DNA from 4 places in the Ureibacillus sp. GCM10028918 genome. Region 4 is predicted to be linked to each of the others. Evidence: riboswitches for the same ligand, from Rfam matches in the RefSeq annotation. Region 4 holds a riboswitch; each other region holds the start of a gene.
The links. A riboswitch is a leader RNA that binds a small molecule or an ion and turns the genes downstream of it on or off. The one in region 4 is predicted to bind thiamine pyrophosphate.

Region 1 (6,102 bases), on a different contig from region 4:
ATGGACAAGTCTAAAAGACATGTCTTTATTGGACATGCTTTTGTAACCCCTTATGGAGAAAAACTAGACAACACTAGTGACTCTGAACGGCCTTTAGCGATAGGGGGTTCAGAATGTGTGAGTGCAGAATACTTTGAGCCATTCCATTACACAGCACTTGGCCATTTGCATAAAGCACATTATGTATTAAATGAAACAATACGCTATTCAGGATCGCCCCTAAAATATTCATCTTCTGAAGCCAATCATGAAAAGGGTTATTTGATTGTTGAATTAGACGAATTCGGACAAGTCTCTATTGAAAAGCGTCGATTAATCCCAAGACGAGATTTGCGAATTGTTGAAGGGTCAATTCAAGAGATTTTAAGAACTTCTATAAGCGAGGATTATGTCTTTGTTCGACTAACTGACTTAACACCTGTTGTTGGCGCAATGGAGCAAATACGAACTGTCTATCCTAATGCGATGCATGTCGAACGCAAAGCTCTTCCACGAGAAATAGTTGAAGGGGAAGAGCCTTGCGTTCGAAGAGAACAGATGGATGACTTCAGCTTATTTAAGGCATTTCATAAAGAAATTTCAGGTCAAGAGCCAAGTGAGATGGCTACTCAGCTGTTTGAAGAGATTTTACAAGAAATGATAAGTGAAGAACGTGAAATTTCGAAAGAGGTGGTAGTGAAATGAAACCAATTAAACTGACAATGAAGGCTTTCGGGCCATATAAAAATGAAGAAGTGATTGATTTCAATGAGCTAAAAGACAACCGGTTATTTGTAATTTCCGGTTCAACAGGTGCAGGAAAAACAACGATCTTTGATGGAATCTGCTTCGCTTTATATGGTTTTGGAAGTGGACAGGACCGAAAAGAGACAAAAACGTTAAGAAGTGACTTTGCAGAAGATTCGGTTCATACTGCGGTCGAGTTAGTGTTTGCAATCCGTGGTAAGACCTACCGTGTTCTACGACAGCTTCCGCATGTAAAAGAGGGCCGAAAAACTGCTACAGGGGAAAAATACGAGCTGTTTCAGATTCAAAATGATGGACAAGAAGCCGCAATAGTCGAAAGGCAAAGAGTTACGGATATTAACCAAAAAATAGAAGAGCTAATTGGGTTATCCTATGATCAATTCAATCAAATTGTGATGCTGCCGCAAGGTGAATTTCGCAAGCTATTAACTTCTCAATCTGATAATAAAGAAGAAATTTTACGTAAAATTTTTAAAACGAACAGATATGGGGAAATGACTCAAAAGCTTGAAGAAAAGAAACGAAAAGCAGATATAGAGTTAGATCGAGCCCGTACTTTAAAAAAGAGTTATATTTCTCAAATCGAAGGGGCCCTGCCCAAACGTGATTCTTTACTTTTTGCAGTGCTTGCACAAGAGTCTAATGTCTATCAAATCCAAGATGCTTTGGATGAGGAATACAACTATTACAAACAAAAGATTAAAGAAGACCGCAAAATCTGTTCAGAGGTTGAAACAAAACTTAATGAGCAAAAAGACCATTATGCATTAGGTAAAGCAGTTAATGAACGAATTGATACCTTTGAAAATAGAAAGCGAAATCTACAGGTGCTAGAGCAACAAAAAGGTGTTTATGAACAGATGAAAAACGAGTATGAGGCTGCTAATCGGGCAAGTAAAATACAGCCTTTAAATCAGCAATGCCATGCTCTACACAAGGAAAAGGTGGAAAAGCAGAGCCATTTAGAAAATGTCGTTCAAAAGCTGGAAATAGCAAAGAAGGATTTGGATGAAGCAAATAAAGCATTTGAGATCGAGAGTGCTAAACAAGAGGAAAGAGATTATGCTGCTCAACACTTAAATGATTTACAAAAATTATTGCCGAGATATGAACAAATTGAAGTATTAAGTAAAAAGGTCCAATCACTACAGTTTGCAGAAAAGGAAGCCCGATCTGCCTTAGTGGAAATCGAAAAGCAGCTTAATGAGGAAAAGCTGAAAGTTGTTCAGCTCAACCAACTAATCGAACAGCTGGAAGAAAAAACGGGAAACTTTAATGAGTTACTGGAAAAGCAGAGCAACTTAAAAGAAGTAATTAACCTTTTCTCAAACTACAGTAAGTTAAAGACTGACTTACATGCCTTACAAGTGAAGGCAAATAATGTGGAGGAAGAGTACCAGTCTGCTATGCAGATTTACGAATTAGAGGAAGGGAAATGGCTTGCAAATCAGGCATCCCGACTTGCAGCGAGTTTAGTGCCAGGCTCACCTTGTCCAGTTTGCGGCAGTACTGAACACGGACAAATTAGTAGTCAACACACTGAAATCGTTGATGAAACCACAATTAAAAAGTTAAAAATGAGTCTATCAGAGGTTGAGCAAAAGAAATATAGAGTTGAAGCAAATATAAGCGCCCTAGTAGCACGGGTAACGGAGTGTGAACAAGCGCTTGAGAGACTAAATGCGCCAATTAAGGAAGAACCACAATTTATTCAGCAATTTAATGTCCTTAATTTAACAATAGAGCAATTGAAAAACGACGATGCAAAGCTCGTAAGCTATAAGAAGAATCTTAAACAGGTAAAATCAGTATATGAACAATTAGAAGAAAAACAAAAACAGCTAGAGGAAAAACACTACCGTACGAAAGAACAGCTCCTAAAAGAAAGTACAGTTCTAACAGAACAACAAAAGGAAATTCCTGGTGATTTACAAAATATTTCACTATTACACAGCGCACTTGCAAAAGCAGAAAAGCACAAGCAAACGTTAGTTTCTCGATGGGAAAATGTACAAAAGCACTTACACGACGTCGAGAAGTTTGTAGCAACAACAGAAGAAGTAGTAAATCAAACAACGAAACAGATTGAACATCTAGAAGAAAAGCTCATTCAAGCAAAAGAAGAATTTAAACGATCTATGCTCCATGCAGGCTTTGAAAATTACAAGCATTTTGAAACTTCTATTCGAAGTGATGATCAAATTAATCAATTGCAGAATCAATATTTTGAGTTTACGAAAAACCTTCATACTCTAACAACTCAGGTTGTGCAAGATAGTGAAGAATTAGAAGGAAAAGAAAAAATAGATCTAACACTCGTTGAAGGAACTTTGAATAAGCTTAAACTTGAGTATGAAAATGCACTTCAGTCACTAAATCGCTCGCAAGAATATGAACGCCAAACAATCAATTTCTCTGAGAAGTTGGACCATGTGGCAGATAAAATATTTAAGCTGGAAGAAGTATCAAGTCAAATAATTGATTTGCACAATTTATTGCGTGGACAAAATAGTAAAAAGATCTCCTTTGAACGATATGTACAAATGGGGTATTTGGAGCAAATTACGGAAGCAGCCAATATTCGTTTAAAAAATCTATCGAACGGACAATATTATTTGCAATGTTCTGATCGGCAAGAATCACATGGCCGCCAAAGTGGTCTAAGCTTAGATGTGTATGATACATACACTGGACAGTCCCGGGATGTGAAATCATTATCTGGTGGAGAGAAATTTAACGCTTCCTTATGTCTGGCCCTGGGAATGGCAGATGTCATTCAAAGCTTCCAAGGAAATGTGAAAATAGACACGATGTTTATTGATGAAGGCTTCGGTTCGCTTGATGAGGAATCACTGATGAAAGCAATCGATACACTAATCGACCTTCAGAAATCAGGACGAATCATAGGGGTCATTTCTCACGTATCCGAGTTGAAAGCTGCAATGCCTGCTATTCTGCAGGTAGAAAAATTAAAAGAAGGCTATAGTAAAACATCTATCCTTCTGAAGTGAAAAAACGGCGGAGACACTAGTAGTCTCTGCCGTTCGTTTTAAATCTTGCCTTAGTAGATTTTCGGTTTGCCAGAAACTTTTTCGCGATGGGATATACAATGGGTGCCACTTTCATAACTGTTCGAACAATTTTACCAAAATTCATAGCAATGCACTCCTTCACCTTTTAAAGCCTTATAAACTGTATACCCATTAAAGCCACTTTAGAAACCTATCCGAAACAATCGATATGCCTGCACTAAATTCCAGATAATAATCCCAATTGTTATAAGAAAGGAGATTCCCATCAGAACAAACATTATTCCAATGAATCCATTCATATTATCATAATTCACAGAAAATACCCCTATAAACCCTAAGATGGCTATAAGAAGGGAAAGGGTGGTAGGGATTGAATGAGATATGAAAGCACGTTTTGCATGATATTTTACTTCCTTATCCTTGATGACCACATAAACGATTAAGGGCATCAAAAAGGGTGCAAACAAAAGACTCACATAACAAAGAGCAGATATAATTTTATTATTTTCCATGTATTCACCTCGTGCATTTTGCTTTATTATATATGGAAGTGATTGACAATAAAACGGATTCGTATTCATATTCTAGTTGAAAAGTACATATAGTTTGATACAATAAGTTATGTTCAAACAATTAAATAAAATGTATTTACCACAAGGGGAGCTGATGAAGTCAGCTGAGATTGTGCACTTGTTGCACTAACTCTATGAACCTGTAAGTTAGTACTTGCGTAGGGATGTGGATAGAAACCGACTCCAATTGGCGTTTAGGCTCTGTCCTGACGTCATTTTTATTTGGAAAAATGAGTCTAGTAGAGTTTTGATGTGTTGGACTAGATGATTTCTATTCCTTCTCTTAGGTTCTAATGCGGATTTAAAGAGAGGAGATTTGTTATGAACAATAAAAAATTATTAATGCTCGTTGAGATTGCGATTTTCGCGGGAATCGGTGTGGTGTTGGACCAATTTTCCTTTTCGCTTTGGGCACAAGGCGGATCCATTAGCTTTGTTATGTTACCGATCCTGATTATAGCGGTTCGGTGGGGAATGCTAGCAGGTATGACAACTGGATTATTAATTGGAGTCTTGCAAATGCTCTTTGGTGCTTATATCTTGCACTGGGCACAAGCGTTACTCGATTATGTAGTAGCATTTTCCGTTGTCGGCTCAGCCGGTGTTTTCAGAAAGCAAATTATAAAAGCGGCCAATGAAGTTGATAAGAAAAATATCGTTCTCTATATTGTATTAGGGATCGTTCTAGGCGGTTTGTTGCGTTACGCAGCCCACTCGCTTGCTGGTGTTGTCTTCTTTAGTGAATACGCTGGGGACCAGAACGTATGGGTCTATACATTAATTTACAATGGCTCCTATATGATTCCAGCTATCATCCTGACAGCAATTGCCGGTTCATTACTTTTCACAGCAGCACCCAGACTTTTAAAATCGAAATAAAAATATATAGACGGCCTAATATTTAGGTCGTCTTTTTTAGTCTCATAAGGGTGTATAAAGCGCATTGTAAATGAAAAATAAGAGTGAGATCTGTTTGTGATCCGGATTAACGCCATCTTAACCACAAGTCGGCTCTGTGGCTTGTGTGCTTAGTCCGCTCGCGTAATAATACTTAATATATTCTTTATTAGGAAAACACTTATGGTTAGAAGTAAATTAAATGCAGACAACCCTTAAATCAAGATTACATGCCCAATAATTTGTTATGATTGTGGTATATTATATAGAGATATATGTAAATAGGAAGAAGGAACATTTAAAATGATTGTACAAACTAAAGAAGAGTTAGAAGCGTTAAAAAAAATTGGGCGAATCTGTGCTGAAATTCGTGAGGCTATGAAAGCTGCAACAAAACCAGGAATCACTACGAAAGAATTAGATGAAATTGGTGGTCGTATGTTTACCGAAGCAGGAGCAATTTCTGGTCCTAAAGGCGAGTATGATTTTCCTGGATACACTTGCATTAGTGTAAACCATGAAGTAGCTCATGGTATCCCTGGTTCTCGTGTCATTAACGAAGGTGATATCGTGAATATCGATGTATCGGGTTCGTTAGATGGCTATTTTGCTGACACAGGAATTTCTTTTGTAGTCGGAGATGGACATCCAGAAAAAGAAAAACTATGTAAAGTAGCAAAATCTGCTTTTGACCGTGCCATGACAAAAGTTAAAGCGGGTTCAAAGCTGAATCAGATAGGTAAGGCAGTTGAACGTGAAGCGAGAGATCATGGATTAACAGTGATTATGAATTTAACGGGTCATGGTGTTGGCCGTGCATTACATGAAAAGCCAGAGCACGTTTTAAACTACTT
Region 2 (6,102 bases), on a different contig from region 4:
TGAAAAGGGCTCATCTAAACAGAGAAGGCTTTCATTGCTAAGTAACGCACGAATAAATGCGACTCGCTGCTTCATCCCTCCTGATAATTCATTGGGATACGATTCTTCGAATTCTGTTAAACCGGCTTTTTCAAGCAAACGTCTTGCTTGTTCATAATCGGGTTTTCTTTTTAGTTCTGCTGCAAGAACAACGTTTTCTAACACAGTACGCCATGGAAGTAAGGACGGGTTTTGAGGCATGTAGCTAATCAAGCCTTTCTTTCCATTAATCGTTTCTCCGTTTAACTGAATACTTCCGTTGTCTGGTGCAAGAAGGCCGCCGACAAGTTGAAGAAGGGTACTTTTCCCGCTGCCAGAGGGTCCAAGGATTGCAACGAACTCATGTCTATTCACTTTTAGATTCAATTTATCCAGTACTGGAAGCTGTCCAAAAGCTTTATTTAATTCAGTAATTGTTAAACTCATCTCATTCCCTCATTTCGACCTTTAATCAATAGTTTTTCCACAAGCCGGATTAACCCGAACAAACAAACGCTTAATAACATGATAAAGCCAATCGCTACGAATACGCGATCAATGCGAAAAGAAGATTGTGCTAGCGTCATATAGACACCAATGCCTTTTTTGGCACCAAGCCACTCGGAAATGACAGCGCCCATCACACTGTAGGTAGCTGAGATTTTTAAACCGGAAAAAATGGAGGGAAGGGCATGGGGCAGCTCTAGCTTCCAAAAGATTTGTTTATTGGTAGCACCAATCATTTTCATATAATGTTTTAACTCAGGAGCTGTTTGCCTAAACCCATCCATGCTGGCTACAACAATCGGGAAAAAGCAAACTAGGCTAATGATAATGAGCTTGGGCAGCAGCCCGAAACCAAACCATATAATTAATAAAGGCGCTAACACAATCGTTGGGATATTTTGCGATAAGATTAAAAGTGGATAAAGGACTTCATTTACTTTTGGCAATCGGTGAAGAATGATGGAAATCAGAAGTCCGACACTACTGCCTATAATAAGTCCAACAATCGATAAACTAATGGTAGAAATTAGATGACCATAGAAGTCGCCAAAGCCAATTGACGCCTCTTTCAAAACGTCGCTTGGAGCGGGCAATAGCCATTTTGGTGTATCCGTCAGTCGAATGAGTAGCTCCCATAGGATAAATAAAAAGAGAAGGAAGAAAAGAGACCTTCCTCCACGCATCCGCATTTTTTTCATTAATGATATTTCTCCGTGAGGGCTTCCATGGATGTTCCGCTTGGTTGATATAGAATTTTCACCTGCGTAATCACATTAATGCTACCTAGTTCAATCATCTTTTTATTCATTTTTTCGATGATGGATAAAAGTGTGGAAAGTTCGCCCTCCATCGTAGTTTCCAATGGCTGAACCTTGTATTTCACACCGGACTCCTCAATGACAGCAATTGCTGCATCTACCAAAGGGATTACATCTGCAAATTCTTTTGTTTTTGGGATAATTTGTACACTAATCAATGAATTGGCCATTTTTATTCTCCTTCTTTCGGTAAAAATTCATTTGTAAATGCTGCTTCTGGGTCAAAGTCGCCTTCTAATACACCGTTTTCTTTCATCCACTCGGCATAGTTTTGCCAAACCTCTAATTTCTGTTCTCCAAAGCGCGGAGCATCGTCCTGATATTTATCTGCCAGCCATTTTTGGCTTTCCAGCACAAGCTCGGTATCCAGTTCGGGAGCTGCTTTAGAAAGGATAGCCGCTGCTTCCTCTGGTTTTTCAATTGCAAATTGATAGCCTTGAGACGCTGCTGCTACAAAGGCTTTCACTGTTTCTGGCTTTTCTTCAATCATTTTTTCATTTGTTGCAAGAACCGGAGTATAGTAATCTAGTTTTTCACTATAGTCCGTTAAGTAGACCATATTGATGTCTTCGCCACGAAGTTCAGCTTCAATTCCTGTCCATGCGTAATAAATCCACGCAAAGTCTATTCCTTGATTGGTCATTGTGAAAAAGTCGGCATCACCGGCATTTACGATATCAAGCTTATTGATATCAGCATTTTCTGTGTTCATTAAAGTTTCTAACACAGCCTGTTCAATAGGGGAGCCCCAACCTCCATATACTTGTCCCTCGAAATCTTTTGGAGAAGCAATCTTTTTGGCTGCTGGTGAGGCAAACCCTGATGTGTTGTGCTGAATCACCGCTGCAATCGAAACAATCGGTACATCCTGTGTACGTGCTAGAGTAATTGATTCTTGGTAGCTTACACCAAACTCTGCATTACCTGAAGCCACAAGCTGATCGGCACCCGCATCACCTGGTTGTATAATTTCAACGTCCAAGCCTTGCTCTTCGAAATAGCCATTTTCTTTTGCAACATATAACCCTGTGTGATTCGTGTTAGGTGTCCAATCCAACACCACGCTTACTTTCTCTAATTCATTTGTTTCGTTAGTTTGCTCGTTTGATGTTGAGTTTGTTTGTGCTACGTTCGATTGGCAGCCAACAAGCGCGAATACTGCAATCATCACAAAGATGTAAAATCTTTTCATGGGAATCCTCCAATACATTTGAATTAATCCATAAAAAGAAGAAATAAAAAACGTCTGGGATAGAAATAATCCCAGACGTAAATAACATTCATTTCAATATGAAAGAAACTCAGATTGAAGCCAATGTTCCCTACGCTGGTATTAACCAAATCAGGTTCAAAGGGTCAGTATCTAACGGATACAGTCTCAGCTGGCTAAACCAGCACCCCTACATTCTTCTTGATATGAACTTATATTTCCTATTTTAGACAGAACTATGAGAAAAGTTCAATATTATTTTGAAATACATTTTAGATAAATAGAGTCGTGGATATCCATCTTCGTACAAATGATAGAATTTCAAGTGTTCACTTGGTTACAGGAAGATGTGAGTTTTGTTATAATCGGAATTAGAGAATCTACAACCAAAATAGTATTAGAATTAGGGGAGAAAAACATTTGCCAATTGCTATCACTATCTTAGTACTTGCCTTCGGTTTGGCATTTTTTACTAGCCGTAACAAGGCAAGGAAAAAGAAGCTTGTAACTTGGGGAGTGGCGACAATTGTTGCTATTGCCCCTTTAGTAGCTTGGATTGCCGGGATTTTATTTGGAATGGATGAAGAAGACGGGTTTGTAGGATTTACTGTTATGATATATAGCTTTATCTTGCTTGAAGTCATCGGTTTTGCCCTTGTATATCTTGGCATTTTTAAAAGAATGGTAAAATAAGTGTTTCTACAAATGTAGGGGCGCTTTTTATTTTTGCGTATCTTCCCAAAGATTTTATTGTATTTCGGTGTAAATAGAATTAACATGGATTTAAAATTATAATAATTATGAGGTGTTTTTATGGCACTAGAGATTACATTTCGCGATGCGACACTAGAAGATTTACCGAAAATTGTAGAGATTTATAATTCAACGATCGCAGGCAGAATGGTTACGGCAGACACTGAACCGGTTACGGTAGAAGATCGATTAAAATGGTTCCATGAGCATAACCCTTCCAAAAGACCTCTTTGGGTAGTGGAAACAAGTGGTGAAATCTGCGGATGGGTAAGCCTTCAAGACTTTTATGGAAGACCTGCCTATCAAGCAACGGCAGAAGTCAGCATTTACTTGGATGAAAATTTCAGAGGAAATGGTCTTGGAAAGACAGTGTTATCGAAAGTCATTGAAACGGCACCAAGCTGTGATGTGGATACTTTATTAGGATTTATCTTTGGTCACAACGAGCCAAGTCTTCGTTTATTTGAAAAGTTCGGTTTTGAAAAATGGGCTCACTTCCCGGAAGTGGCAACTTTGGACGGAGTAAAAAGAGATCTAGTTATTTTAGGGAAAAAGCTTTCGAATTAAAGAAAGTTTAATAGTTCAACAAAAAAGGCGTTGTCTCAAACTATATATGAGGCAACTCCTTTTTTTGTCGAACAAATAGCAAAAGAAGAGTCTTTTGAAAAATTAATGTAACATGTAGTTAACTTTTTGTGTAGTTCAACATACATTATGTATAACAAACTTTACTTTATGTAAAAAATAATAAACAGGGGGTGAAGATATGACCTATCAAGAAAAGAAGAGCATCGTATCGTTGATCAGTGCCATATTTATTTTTGTAACCTATTGCTTGTATATGTACCCGCGTTATCCTGGAGAAGGTGTGGAGTCGATGGAGAGCTTTCGTTACTGGGGTTCTTTCGTGCTAATTCTAGCTGTGTTTTCAATAGTGGCACATATCATTATCAGTATTATTTTTAATATTGTCTTTAGAATGACAACAAAAGAAAGGGAACCAAAATTTGCAGATGAACTGGATAAGTTAATTGACTTGAAAGCGTTCCGGAATTCATTTTTTGTATTTATCATCGGCTTTATTCTTGCCATGAGTTCACTTATTATCTACCAGCCTTTGCAGGTGATGTTTATTATCCTAATCTTCTCAGGTTTCATATCGGATGTGACCGGATCTGCTACAAGGCTATATCACTATAGGAGAGGAGTGTAAGATGGGAAAAAGTCTTGTTGGCAATCACATACGAAAACTACGATTCAACCATGACGAAATGACTCAACAGCAATTGGCTGACAAGGTGGGTGTAACAAGACAAACAATCGTGTCTCTCGAAAAGGGAAATTACTCTCCATCTTTGGAACTGGCATTTCGTATTGCTAAAGCCTTTAATTTACCGTTGGAAGAAGTATTTTTCTACGAAGAAGACACAAAGCAGAAGAACTTTGATTGATATTGCTATATCGTTTTTGAAATTATTAAACAAAGGGGATAAAAAATGAGTTCAAATAAGAAATCGGCAAAGATTGTAGGAGTTCTGTTTTTACTTGCAGCCATTACGGCAGTTATTGGTCTTAATTTATATGATCCTATCCTTAATGGATCGGATTACCTAAAAAGTGGTGCCGAACATGCAAACCAAGTGATACTAGGTGCAATTATGGAGCTGATTCTTGTAGTTTCAGTAGTTGGAACTGCAACAACAATGTTTCCTATTTTAAGAAAGTATAATGAGACGGTGGCTCTTTGGCATGTATGTTTTAGATTCCTTGAAGCTGTTATTATTACTGTTGGAATAATTAGCGTGCTTTCTCTATTGACGTTAAGTCGGGAATTTGTTGCAGCAGGATCTCAGGATTCGGCGTACTTTCTGGCTTCTGGAACTCTTTTAAAAGCAATACACGACTGGACATTTTTACTGGGTCCTCTTTTCATGCTTGGTATAAACACGATTATGTATAGTTATATCTTTTATAAAACGAAGCTAGTACCTAGATTCATATCGACATTAGGAATGACGGGGGCGATGCTTGTTTTCATTTGTGCCTTCCTGGTAATGTTCGGTGTATTTCCGCAAATTTCATTATGGGGTGGAATATTTGCGCTACCAGTAGCCGCGAATGAAATGATTTTAGCGATATGGCTGATCTTTAAAGGATTTAACGAATCTGCACTTGCTTCCATTTCTGATAAAAATTATGCGATCAGGTAGTGGCATGAATCTAATCCTGGAATAACGAAGTTTGCATTAAAGTAGAGATATAAAAAGGAAGATTTCTAGAAATGAACTGCATTCCATTGTTAGAAACATCTAACATGGAGGTGCAGTTTTTTATGTTTGGGATGGTATCCTTCTGAAGAAAAAAAGGAGTGAATTCTAGTAATTGGTGTAGTCCTAACAGATTTTTTATATCTATATAATAGTCGGAAAATTTGGTATACTGAAAAATATTCCCTTTCTTTGGAAAAATTCAGAGTTTTTACAGAGTATAAATTTAATATGGAGGGTGTCTATGTGGAAGCTTTTAAAGAATGATTTTCTTATAGAAAGAACAAATAAGAAGAATATTATTGCCTGTATTGTCGTTGCACTATTTGTTTTTGGGCTTTTTTCTTATATAAAAATCGAAAACTCACAAAAACTTATAGACGAAAAGGCAAGTGAATATCAATCTGTCGCATCAGCTTTGACGAAGTTTCAAACCGCAGATGCCATGGATTATGGGAATGGAAGCGACTTATACTATAATTTGCTCCAGCAGCAGCGGTACGTAGTGAATCAAAGTATGGCTCTTAAA
Region 3 (6,102 bases), on a different contig from region 4:
TCGCAAAGTCGTTGCATTTTCACTTGAATCGGTAGGTCGATTCCCCACTCACGCAGCACTTCAATAGGTTGTTGCCAAAGTTCATTAGGTGTACAATCTGCCACAACCATTCCTTTATACAACACGATTATTCGGTCTGCGTAAGTTTGAACGAGCTCCATGTCATGGGTAATCATCACAATTCCGCTTCCTGTTTGATACCGCTCATCTAACATAAGCATCATTTCATTGTTTGTCGTCGCATCTTGTCCGAAAGTTGGTTCATCTAAAATAAGCATTTTTTGTTCATCTACAATCATGGTGCCAATACTTAACCTTCTCTTTTGCCCTTGACTGAGTGTATAAGGATGCTCTTTTGAATAGGCGGTTAATCCGAAATGTTTAAGTATTCGACCCACACGCTGCTGTATTTCTATTTCATCTACACCCTTCATTTGAAGACTAAAGGCGATTTCATCGTAAACTGAATTCGTAATAAATTGATGTTCAGGATTTTGAAAGACGTAACCGATTTCCTTTCGAACCTCCTTTTCGCTCCAATTGTGGAACGCTTTACCATGCAGCAAGACAGTCCCATTTGTAGGTCTTTGAAGGCCTGAAAGAATCCTTGACAGAGTGGTTTTCCCACTGCCATTCGCCCCAACAATCGCAACAAATTCCTGTTCCTGAATGGTTATGGATATATTTTTCAGGATAGCTTGGTCGTTGACAGTAAAAGAAACATCATTACATTCTAAGAATACGTCTTGAGTTTCTCGTTCAATTTTTTCGACGTTTCGCTCCCATTGAGTGTTAGACCAAAGATGAGCTTCACGTGCGAACTCTTCTAACGTTAAGGGAATAACACGGGAATCAGGACCTACATACGGCAGAACCTGCTGGGCTATTTTGGGAAGCCAGATTCCCTCTTCTTCAATCTCCTTTTGATGTGAACGAATCGCCTGTCGCAATGATCCATCGTAAAAAACCGAACCCTTCTTATTTAACAATAGGCATCGATCGGCCAATTCGGTCCACTGATCTAGCTGGTGCTCGATAATAATCAACGAAAATCCAATTTCATTTTTCAACTGCTTAATTGTATGAATTAAATCCATTCTTGCGATTGGATCGAGATTGGCAGTAGGTTCATCTAAAATAAGCAGACTCGGCTTCATTGCAAGAATACATGCTATGGCAAGTTTTTGTTTCTGACCTCCCGATAAAGTTGAAATGGTGGATTGTTTAAAATTTTCCATATTCACTAGGTGTAAAGCATAGTCAATTCGCTTTTCTATCTCTTCCCGTGGTACAGATATGTTCTCCAAACCAAATGCAATCTCATCTTCCACAGACAACATACAAAATTGTGTTTCTGGGTCTTGGAAGACAACTCCTACATGACGGCTTAGCTCACCAGGTTTGTAGGAAGTTGTTAGTTTCCCATTAATCAGGATTTCTCCTGATATAGCCCCGTCCAACTCACGAGGGTAAAGTCCATTAAGGCAAAGCGTGAGCGTACTTTTTCCGCATCCACTTGGTCCAAGAACTAGAATGCTCTCACCTTGCTCTAACGAAAAAGAAATATCAGACAAAATATCTCTTTCTGTGAATTCAAACTGTAGCGAGAGATTTTGAACCTCAACAAGGGCTATCATGTAACTTCCCTCTTCCGAATCTCTTTACCGAGTGCGTAGCTTGAAAGCACACCCGTTTTTGCAAGTCCGTCGCTAATAATCTTTCCAAGAAGACCCGCAATTAAAGCGCCACTTATAACGCGTGCAACAAACATGGCGATTACATACCCTGTTTCGAGAGCTGCAAAACCACCCATAAAATATCCGTAGATAAAGCTTGTTACAGCAGATCCAACTCCCGCTAGCATAAGAACCCCTGTGGAATAGTTTCTATATCTTGTTGCTGCAAAGACTGCTTCTGCCCCAATCCCTTGAATCATACCAGCGATGATTAACATAGGACCAACCGCATTCCCAATCAACACCTCAATCATAGCTGCAATCGTTTCAGATAAGAAAGCAGCTCCTGGTTTCCTGATAATATAAGCAGCAATGATTGAAACGATAAACCAAATACCAAAAATTAAATCATAGCCAATTGGACCAAAGAAACCAACGAGCAACTTACCTACAGGCAGGAATGCCAAATAAACAACTGCGAAGACAACGGACAATGCAGAAAGCACCACTATTTCTTTAAAACGCCAATTATTCATGTTTGGTACCTCGGTGCGATGGACTATTTGCCGAGAAGCTCACCGTCATGACAGTGTGGCTTGAGCCAGCATTTACAACTTCCTCGAATACTGTTTGAAGTCCTTTACAAATTTTCGAAGCATCTCCATCTAGGCGTGTAGAATAATGTGCTGGTGTCACAGACGCATATTCCTTTATTGCTTCTATTTGTTGATAGATGACGTCCATATATGAACCATTTCCTAACGGGTATAGAGAGAACTTTGCTGCTATGTGTTGATTTATTTGCTCACACACGAGAGCATTGGCAGGTTGATCATCTTTGGCTAAATATACATCACCTTCTGAATCTCCTGGACAGCCAAGTGAATAGGTAGCTTGAAAAGCAATATGCTTTCCTGACTTCGCAGCATTTAGAAAAATGGCACTTGTGACATCAAAGACATGCACCACCTTCCCACGAACAGTTGTTGTAACATCATCTGTCTTCATCCATACCTTCGTTGTATCTACTTCCTTAAGTGCACTTGTGATGATGTCGATAAAATCATCACTCATTGGGTGCAAGGAAAAACTAGCGCCCGCAATTTTACTTGCTCCACAACTTTGATTTGTCATTTTACTTCCTCCTAATCTATTGATCTCTTGGTTATTGCTCAAAGACAACAAAAAACTGCATCCCAGAGGAATGCAGTTAGAGTTTATAGACATGAATGAAAATGATCTAACCGCACTTCCCCACGCTGGTATTATCCAGATCGGGTGCAAAGAGTCAGAACAAAACAGTTCTTCTCAGCCATTTACATAGCTCCCCTAGTGCTTATCTCGGTATGCAGTTTTCTATTTAGACCATAACAAAGGAATTTATGTTTGTAAAGGTATATTTTGAATTAATCCCCTCCTCAAAATATTATGCATTTTCAAACAATACTTTGGTACAGTTTTCTTTCTTTAACTGGCCTAAGAGTTTCGAGGGGTAGTTTCTTTCTATCTTTGTTTAGTTATCTTAAAATAAAAATACTGTAAATTTTAGCAATTCAGCCTATATTATTTCTATATTTCGCAACTTCTAAATTATCTATTTCAAACGTAGATAAAAAGGTGGATAGGATAGAAATAATATGAAAGCGGAGGAACAATATGAGGAAAATAGCAAAACGCTGCTTGCTGCAATTTTATTATTCATTATGACTACCCGAGAAATAGCTGAAGCGCATCCAGGTGGAACTGACGGTAATGGGGGCCATAAAGTCATTTATCCTGATGCGTTTGAGGAAATGGAAGAAACAGAAGAAACAACAGAGTAAGACACTCGTTTCTTTTATATCATGTTAATTTATTTTTCAATAGAATAGCTTTTTAATTAAAAGGAGAAAGAAAAAAATGAAAACAAGTTTCAAACTAGTAATCTTAGGATTATTAACGACGGCTTTTCTTGCAGCATGTGGGCAAGATACAAAAGATGTAGAAGTGAAGGAAGAAAGTCAACAAAGTGAAGATGTACAAAAAGAAGCTGCGGCTCTCCCTAAAGAAGAAAAAAAAGAGACTGAATCTAAACTTGGTTCTAGAACAAATCCTGTACCTTTCCAAAACTACTACAGTAGATGACGAGTTATATGCCAACCAAGGTAATCGCTACGCAATCAAATTTGATTTAACGGTAACAGAGGTTATTGGCGGTGATGAAGCCTACCAAAAATTATTGTCTATGAACCAATTCAATGAAGCTGCTCCCGAAGGATATGAATGGGTATTAGCATATACAAAAGTGAAATTTGTTGAGTCTGAAACAGCAGATTTATCCTTTTTTATCGACGGAACTATGAATTTTGAAATGGTAAGTGAGTCCGGAGATATTTATAGTGGTGATGTTTATGCGACAGCTGAACCAGATTTCAGCTTTGAAATGTACGTAGGTAACGAAAAAGAAGGTTACATTGCTAATTTAGTGAAAACAGGAGAAAAAGCACAACTTCGCTATGAAGAAATGTTGGGCGGACATGTTTTCTTTAATTTACAGTAATTTGAATTTCAAAAATAAAGAGCAACAAACAACACAATAGAGGTAAAACGCTTGGGTATTTTTGAACTTCCCCAAGCGTTTTTGTGTTCTAATTTATTGTTATCTTGCTGTTATTTTAGTTGTTAATTGATGTATTATCACTTTCTCGGAATTATTAATAAAAAAGCCTCCCTTTTAAACTAATTGGCAATAAAAAAGGGAGACATCACCAAAGTGACATTCTTTTTTTGCTTAATTGAGTTTAGATAACAAAAGAAAAACGCCAAAACCTCCGATATTAAGGTTCTTGGCATTTTATAAAACTATATATTTTCGTATATGGAGACGGCGGGAGTCGAACCGCCTTCTCTTATAAACATTAAAATAACAGCATTTATAAGAATTCAAGGCACTTTTTTATATTTGCTAAATGCCAAATTAAATGCCAAAGCAATTAAATTAGCGTTGTTGGGGGCAACTTTTTATCCTTTTTATATAATTATTAATAATTAATTTCCTAACATAGAGGAATATACTATGCAGAAAATTTTATTTCTTATAAATTCAAATCATCCAGTTAATGGTATAATACCATTTGAATTACCTTAAGGAAGGATGAGATATTTGAATTCTTATTTGAATCAGAGTAACAGTCTTAAACTTGTACAACAGTTCGGCCCTTCATTAGAAAAACGCATTAGGGACTTTTTAGGTTGGAATACAGGGAGACTAGCATATTACCAAGACTCTGAAAATACATATGACGTTCAAGTTGACGGTTATTTTGGAACTTCTAGCGATCCTACAGCATTTGTTTCGGTTACATATTGTTCACCAGATAAACCGGGTCATAGTAATGAAAACAAATTGCAACTAAAATTAGGTGAACTGATGCTTCTTAAAAGTAGATATCCTAGTATAAAAGGAATACTAGTTATCGGTGGAACACGGCAGGCATGGTTAGCATACGTACTAGAAGCCTTTGAATATTTTTTTGATGAAGTTATATATACTTGGGAACCTACATTTGAAGCTCGTATGTTAAATCTAAAAAATGGTGTTATAAGCATCCAAGGTCAACATAGTCAAGTATGGGAACAATTAAGTAAAGAATGGGCATCGATTACTCTTTCATATGATGAACCTATTGATTCATATTTACGAGAAAATGCTTGGAACTATATGAAGGATAACGGAGCAGAGGGTCTATTACCTGAAAATATTAAAAGTCCTATTATTCGTGAATGTATGTCTGTAGCCTATCAAACCTCTTTACGTTCAAGAAATAGAAATGGAAAAGAATGGACAAACTATTTAAACCAAGACTGGGATAAATTATGGGAATCTCGCTCTTATTTTAATCCAGGAGAAGCAGTGATTGAATTAATACTTAAAAACAGTGGATATGCATATCAAGGTGGTATTGCGAAAGATGTTACAGTACCCTCTTTAATTCACCATTTAGGCGGGGAAAATGTAGATAAAACGAAAGTCTCGGAGGACTTTATATTATTCTCTCAAAAACTTAATAGACCCATTTTTATTCAGTCTAAATCCACTGGCGGTGGACGTGATAGACATGGAAAAAACATTCAAAATCGAACTAAGGAACAAATTGCACGTAGCCTATTCTATCGTGGATATATTAAGGACAATTCTATATTCCTACGTGAAAAAGATTTTGTCTGGATCGGAGTATTAGATGGAGACTGGGGTGTTACGAAAAAAACTGCCCATAAATACATTCACATGTTACAATGGGCCGGATATGATAAATTAATTGCAGCTGACAGCCTTTCAACTGAAGCTTTAGATGTAGAATATACCAATCAATTAAGCAACTATTTAGATACCCTAGACTGTGTTAAAGACCCCTTAGTATTTAATGAACTTTGGAGTGCATGGTTA
Region 4 (6,102 bases):
TACCCACGTATCAGGAACAATTGCGGCTAGTTTAAATAATGAAGGGGTTGTTGGAGTAGCGCCTAAAGCTAAAATCCTAAGTTTAAAAGCATTAACGGGAGAGGGATCTGGAAATTATGAGTGGATTATCAATGCCATTAACTTTGCAGTAGAGTGGCGTGGACCCGAGCAGGAACGAGTACGCGTAATTTCAATGTCACTTGGCGGTCCTGAAGATGTTCCTGAAATGCATAAAGCCATTCAAAACGCTGTTAGCCAAGATATTTCTGTTGTTGTCGCGGCTGGAAACGAAGGGGATAATAGCGAGGACACATTTGAGTATTCTTATCCTGGAAAATACAATGAAGTCATTCAAGTTGGCGCTGTTGATCATAACTTAACGCTCGCTCCGTTTACGAATACCAATGATGAAATAGATTTGGTTGCTCCTGGAGTAGAAGTGGTTTCTACTTACTTAGGAAAGAAATATGCTTCTCTTTCCGGGACATCAATGGCTACTCCCCACATCGCCGGGGCTATAGCATTACTTATTATCTTAAGTGAAAAAGAGTTTGGTCGTTCTCTTAGTGAAGCAGAAATTTATGCACAGCTTATTAAACGAACTTTACCAATAGGAAATCGAAAAAGTTCTGAAGGGAATGGTTTCCTCGAACTTAACTTAGTTGAAAGAATTCAGGAAATGATGACTGCAGCTCATACTTAATAACGATAAAAGCTAAATATTAATAAGTTCAATTCCGAGCACATTTCTTTGAGAAATGTGCTCGGAATATTGATTGATCCGTTTTGATTTGCTTAATTTCTTCTAAATAAATTGAAGGGGGTATTGTTCGCATTAATGCCCTAATCCATTACAAGACCACCATCAACCACTAGATTTTGCCCCGTGATTGCTCTTCCCCATGGTGATGCAAAAAATAGAGCCACATCTGCCAGCTCTCGTGGTGAAGTTACTTTTTGCAGCGGTGTAGAGGATTCAATAATTTGGAATACCTCCTCCGTTGTGACTTTACTTGCATCTGTTTGCTTTAAAAGCCCTCCAGACATCATATTCACCGTAATCCCGTAAGCACCTAACTCTTTTGCCATATTACGAGTAAAGCCGACTAATGCTGCTTTCGCTGTTGTATATTCATGATAGGCTACTACAGGATTCTGAAAAAGATTCGTCCCAATATTAATAATCCGTCCAAAGCCCAGTTCCTTCATATCATTTAGACAAGCTTGAACACTATTTAGAGCACCCTGAATTGTTCCTTCAAATTGTTTATTATAATCAGTCCAACTCAATTCAAATGCGTTTTTTTGCGTAAGTGGATTAAACTCAAAGTCAATCAATGCGTTATTTACAACCGTGGTGATGGGTGTATTAAAATATTGTTTCGCTGTCTCGACCAATTGCATTACTTCTTGACGATTACGTATATCTGCTTGCAAAGCGATTACCTTATCACCTAACTCATTGACTAGATGTTCAGCCTTGTCCCGACTCTTATAATAGTTAATAACGACATTTGCCCCTTCATTTACAAATGCCCGCGCAAGCTCTTCTCCAACTCCTCGGCTGGCCCCAGTAATTAACACCGTTTGTTCATGTAATTCCATAATTATTTCTCCCCACTTAGTTCCTGAAGTGTTTTTTCTATATTTGGACTTTCACAAATGACGGAAATGACAGCTACTCCATCTGCACCCGCAGAGCGAACTTCCGCCGCATTCATTTCATTAATTCCACCAATCCCTACAATCGGAAAATCGGGATACTGGCTTCTTGCTTTTCGTAAAAAGTTTAGCCCTGCAGGTGGTTTCGCATCACTTTTGGACTTCGTGGGATAAATGGGACCGATGCCAACATAGTCTGCCCCACTTTGTACAGCAAGGGCCATCTCTTGTTCATCATGGACCGAAACACCAATGATTTTATTTTTCGCACGTTCTCTAAATTCGGTAATGCCTTCATCATCCTGCCCAACGTGTATCCCATCAGCATCTAACTTTAATGCCAGTTCAACGTCATCATTCACAATAAATGGCACATTGTAAGTCCTGCAAAGTTTTTGACAGGCCCGAGCAAATGACTCATAGGATTTACCGCTTAAACGCCCTTCTCCTTTTTCACGAAACTGGAAACAAGTAATCCCTGCCTGTAATGCTTTTTCAAGAATTTCTAAGGGTTGCTTGCTATTTGCCGTCCCCATAATAAAATACACATTCAAGTCATTACGCTTCATGGACAGTTACCTCACATTTCCCGCCTGCACGTTTATATGCAAAATGATTTGTCGGGCCATGGCCATTCCCAATCGATAACGGGGTTGAAATAGCCAACTGGATGAATCTCTTTGCCTCGATAATGGCCTCTTCTATTGATAATCCTTTTGCTAAATGCGCCGTAATGGCTGCAGAAAATGTACACCCCGTACCATGTGTATCCTTTGTTTGCACACGTGGGGTTTTCATAATGAAATAGCCGCCTTCCCAATAAACCGTGTCTATAGAAAATTCTCCGTGTAAGTGTCCACCCTTCATCACGACATACTGTACACCGAATGCCAAGATTTTTTTAGCCGCTTGTTCGATATCACTTTCATTGTTAATGGTCATTCCCGTAAGAACCTCTGCTTCAGGGATGTTCGGCGTACAAATTGTTGTTAGTGGAAGAAGCTCTGTTTTTAATGCTGTAACCGCCTCTTCCTTTAATAAACTTTCGCCGCCTTTAGCAATCATGACAGGATCAACAACAAGAGGGATGTTTTGCATTTTCATGAATTCTGCTATCACCTCAATGAGTTCTGCCGAAAAAAGCATACCTGTTTTAATCGCTTGTACATTAAAATCGGACAGTACAGCCTCAATTTGTTGTTTCAAAAATTCAGGGGTTACTTCAAAAATACCATGCACCCCAAGTGTATTTTGTGCGGTAAGAGACGAGATTGCTGTTGTACCAAATACCCCTAGCTCCTGAAAGGTTTTGATATCTGCCTGAATTCCTGCGCCCCCACCAGAATCTGAACCTGCTATTGTTAAGGCAATCATTTAGATCCCTCCGCCATTCTTTGTAATGCATTTATAAAATTAATCTGAAATGCTCCTAATTCTTCTCCGCTTTGTTCACTTGCGTCTTTATATTGTTTTAATGTAGAAGCTAAATCCTGCATCGGATGCTCACTACTTGCCAAAACAGCTGCACAAATCGCGCTCAATAGACAACCTGTGCCAGTTATACGGGTTGCATAGATATTCCCTCCGCGGATTTGTATGATTTCTTGTCCATCTGTCACAAGGTCAGTTTCCCCTGTTACCACGACGATGCATTGATATTTCCTTGCAAGCTCTTTTGCGACAGATATTGTGTCCATGTCACCAGTGCCACTATCGACTCCACGAGACTCCCACGTGACGCCATAGATTGAAGCAAGCTCGCCTTCATTACAACGCAGCACATCAATACTTACTTGTTCAAGTAGTTGCATGACAGCACTTTTACGGTAAGGTGTTGCGCCAACTCCTACAGGATCTAATACGACCGGCACGCCGCACTCATTTGCCTTTCTCCCAGCAACAAGCATTGCCTTTTCGGTACGGGTATTCACCGTGCCAATATTTAATAGCAATGCACCCGCTATTGAAACCATATCAGCTACCTCTTCTACCTCATCTGCCATTACCGGGGAAGCACCGATCGCCAGTAACCCATTGGCTGTAAAATTCGCTACGACATAGTTCGTTATACAGTGTACCAGTGGTTTGGCTTGATTAATTTTCGCTAGCATATCGCTTCACCTCCGGAAATAGCTCTTCATTTCGAAATTCTCTACGAAATAACATGTATTTTTCCTCCCTTTTATTGGAGAGCAAAAAACCCCTACTATGAAAGTAGAGGCCAAAAAAGGTAGACTACACCCTTGATTGCTCCCTACGTCAGTCTTAACTGTCAGGTTCTAAGGGTCAGGTTTTAACCTTCTCAACACGAACGTGTCCCCCCGCAATTAAAGTAATTTTGCAAAAAGAAAAGCTCCCCTTGAAAAAAGGAGAGCATACAAGCACACAGATAATTTGTACGTTGCTCCCTACGCCCGTATTAACGGATCAGGTTCTAAGGGTCAGGTTTTAGCCTTCTCAACACAAATCGTGTCCCCCTGCAAAACATTTAATTATGTTCTATATTACACTATATAAATAAAAAATCTATCTTTTCCTGTAATAAAGTAATCCGGTCCAGAATGTCTCTACCAATTCTTTTGGAGTAAGCACTATATAAGTAACTGCCTTTAAGAGAAGTAAAGCATCTAATAAATTAACTAAAATGCTTTGTAAGTTTATTATTGAAGGCAGAAGTGACCAAAATATGACCAGTACCTCTTTTCACATAAAAAAGACCCCCAAAGCAAATGCTTTGAGAGTCTTGAAACGCCAAAATTAACGTTTTGAGAACTGAGGTGCACGACGAGCACCTTTAAGACCGTATTTTTTACGTTCTTTCATACGTGGGTCACGAGTTAGTAAACCTGCAGATTTTAGTGCTGGACGGAAATCTGGGTCAACTGTTAGTAACGCACGAGCGATACCGTGACGGATTGCTCCAGCTTGACCTGTGAATCCACCACCGTTTACGTTTACAAATACATCATAGCTACCTTTAGTTTGAGTTGCTTCTAATGGTTGGTTGATGATTAAGTGTAAAGTTTCGAATGGTAAGTACTCTTCGATGCTACGGTTGTTGATAACAATTTTACCTTCGCCTGGTACTAAACGTACGCGAGCTACTGAGCTTTTACGGCGACCTGTGCCGATATATTGAACTTGTGCCAAGGGTGTATCCTCCTCTTATTAATTATCCGCGAAGCGTATAGCTTTCTGGTTTTTGTGCTGCATGTGGGTGTTCTGCTCCAGCGTAAACGTTAAGTTTACCGAACATTTTACGTCCTAAAGAGTTTTTAGGAAGCATCCCTTTAACCGCTAATTCGATCATTTGTGTTGGGTACTTTTCTTTCATTTCGCCAGCTGTACGTTGTTTTAAACCACCAGCGAATTGAGTGTGACGGTAATAGATTTTACCTTCTAATTTGTTACCTGTTAAATGAATTTTGTCAGCGTTGATGACAATAACAAAGTCACCTGTGTCAACGTTTGGTGTGAATGTTGGTTTATGTTTACCGCGTAAGATAGCAGCTACTTCAGAAGCTAAACGTCCAAGCGTTTGTCCTTCTGCGTCAACTACTAACCATTTACGATCTACTTCGTGACCTTTAGCCATGAATGTTGTACGCATTTATATATCCTCCTAATCGATTCGATTACCGTTATTTTTCATTAGTATACACTTATAAGTTTCGGGGCTTATTTGTGGTGGTAATGAAAATACCATATGTCATCTTATAATATATTTACACATAAGTCAAGAAAAAAAGCAACACACCTGGTAGTGTTGCTTATTTATTTTATCACACACATCGCAGTGCGTGTACCCCCAGTTTCTGGGCATGTTTCACGCTTCTAATAGAACACTTTTTCCAGGTAAAGACCATGTGCCGGTGCGGTTTTACCAGCTTTTCCGCGTTCCATTGAAGCAACAATTCCTTCTAACTCTTGTACCTCGCGTTTACCTATGCCAACTTCCCACAAGGTACCAGCGATGATACGTACCATGTTATATAAAAAGCCATTGCCCTCTATGACCATATGCAGCTCTTCTCCCTGCCAATAGAAGTTCAATGAATGAACAGTACGTATTTTATCTACTACACTTGTATTGGCCGCACAGAAGCAGGAAAAATCATGTGTACCGACAATGTACTGTGCAGCAGCCTGCATGTTTTCAATATTCGGCTTCATTCCACCCGTTTCCACCGTATAATGTCTACGAAAAGGACTTTGATCCTCCCCGCAATTCCAAATATACCGATACCGTTTACCTGATACGCTGTATCTGGCATGAAAATCAGAAGCTGCTTCCTCCACTGCCAGGACACGAATATCTCGGGGCAATTGGACGTTCAATGCTTTTTTATAACGATCAACCGGTATTGAAAGTGAAGTATCAAAATGAATAACCTGTCCTGTTGCATGGACACGGGCATCGGTACGACCGCTTGCCGTAAC

Region 1: it holds a riboswitch for thiamine pyrophosphate, as region 4 does, so the genes downstream of both, thiT (energy-coupled thiamine transporter ThiT) here and thiM (hydroxyethylthiazole kinase) in region 4, are expected to answer to the same signal.
Region 2: it holds a riboswitch for thiamine pyrophosphate, as region 4 does, so the genes downstream of both, ACFQU5_RS11055 (ABC transporter substrate-binding protein) here and thiM (hydroxyethylthiazole kinase) in region 4, are expected to answer to the same signal.
Region 3: it holds a riboswitch for thiamine pyrophosphate, as region 4 does, so the genes downstream of both, ACFQU5_RS19775 (YkoF family thiamine/hydroxymethylpyrimidine-binding protein) here and thiM (hydroxyethylthiazole kinase) in region 4, are expected to answer to the same signal.

The regions. Positions count from the first base shown of each region.
Region 1 covers NZ_JBHTFK010000021.1:12,000-18,101, reverse strand. Annotated here, with positions in the region: gene ACFQU5_RS15280 (exonuclease SbcCD subunit D) at 1-684, shown strand, start outside; gene ACFQU5_RS15275 (SbcC/MukB-like Walker B domain-containing protein) at 681-3,758, shown strand; gene ACFQU5_RS15270 (hypothetical protein) at 3,775-3,903, opposite strand; gene ACFQU5_RS15265 (magnetosome magnetite crystal formation protein family) at 3,962-4,291, opposite strand; TPP riboswitch at 4,426-4,533, shown strand; gene thiT (energy-coupled thiamine transporter ThiT) at 4,673-5,230, shown strand; gene map (type I methionyl aminopeptidase) at 5,552-6,102, shown strand, end outside.
Region 2 covers NZ_JBHTFK010000007.1:358,243-364,344, forward strand. Annotated here, with positions in the region: gene ACFQU5_RS11040 (ABC transporter ATP-binding protein) at 1-465, opposite strand, end outside; gene ACFQU5_RS11045 (ABC transporter permease) at 462-1,223, opposite strand; gene ACFQU5_RS11050 (thiamine-binding protein) at 1,223-1,513, opposite strand; gene ACFQU5_RS11055 (ABC transporter substrate-binding protein) at 1,516-2,535, opposite strand; TPP riboswitch at 2,646-2,755, opposite strand; gene ACFQU5_RS11060 (hypothetical protein) at 2,974-3,246, shown strand; gene ACFQU5_RS11065 (GNAT family N-acetyltransferase) at 3,367-3,873, shown strand; gene ACFQU5_RS11070 (hypothetical protein) at 4,073-4,519, shown strand; gene ACFQU5_RS11075 (helix-turn-helix transcriptional regulator) at 4,521-4,757, shown strand; gene ACFQU5_RS11080 (DUF4386 domain-containing protein) at 4,803-5,516, shown strand; gene ACFQU5_RS11085 (ABC transporter) at 5,818-6,102, shown strand, end outside.
Region 3 covers NZ_JBHTFK010000041.1:109,230-115,331, forward strand. Annotated here, with positions in the region: gene ACFQU5_RS19765 (ABC transporter ATP-binding protein) at 1-1,637, opposite strand, end outside; gene ACFQU5_RS19770 (ECF transporter S component) at 1,634-2,212, opposite strand; gene ACFQU5_RS19775 (YkoF family thiamine/hydroxymethylpyrimidine-binding protein) at 2,205-2,810, opposite strand; TPP riboswitch at 2,911-3,017, opposite strand; gene ACFQU5_RS19780 (hypothetical protein) at 3,314-3,499, shown strand; gene ACFQU5_RS19785 (hypothetical protein) at 3,576-3,800, shown strand; gene ACFQU5_RS19790 (hypothetical protein) at 3,751-4,215, shown strand; gene ACFQU5_RS19795 (glycoside hydrolase family 18 protein) at 4,819-6,102, shown strand, end outside.
Region 4 covers NZ_JBHTFK010000037.1:55,871-61,972, reverse strand. Annotated here, with positions in the region: gene ACFQU5_RS17625 (S8 family peptidase) at 1-703, shown strand, start outside; gene ACFQU5_RS17620 (3-oxoacyl-ACP reductase) at 844-1,605, opposite strand; gene thiE (thiamine phosphate synthase) at 1,608-2,231, opposite strand; gene thiD (bifunctional hydroxymethylpyrimidine kinase/phosphomethylpyrimidine kinase) at 2,221-3,036, opposite strand; gene thiM (hydroxyethylthiazole kinase) at 3,033-3,773, opposite strand; TPP riboswitch at 3,897-3,995, opposite strand; TPP riboswitch at 4,051-4,151, opposite strand; gene rpsI (30S ribosomal protein S9) at 4,420-4,812, opposite strand; gene rplM (50S ribosomal protein L13) at 4,835-5,272, opposite strand; gene truA (tRNA pseudouridine(38-40) synthase TruA) at 5,497-6,102, opposite strand, start outside.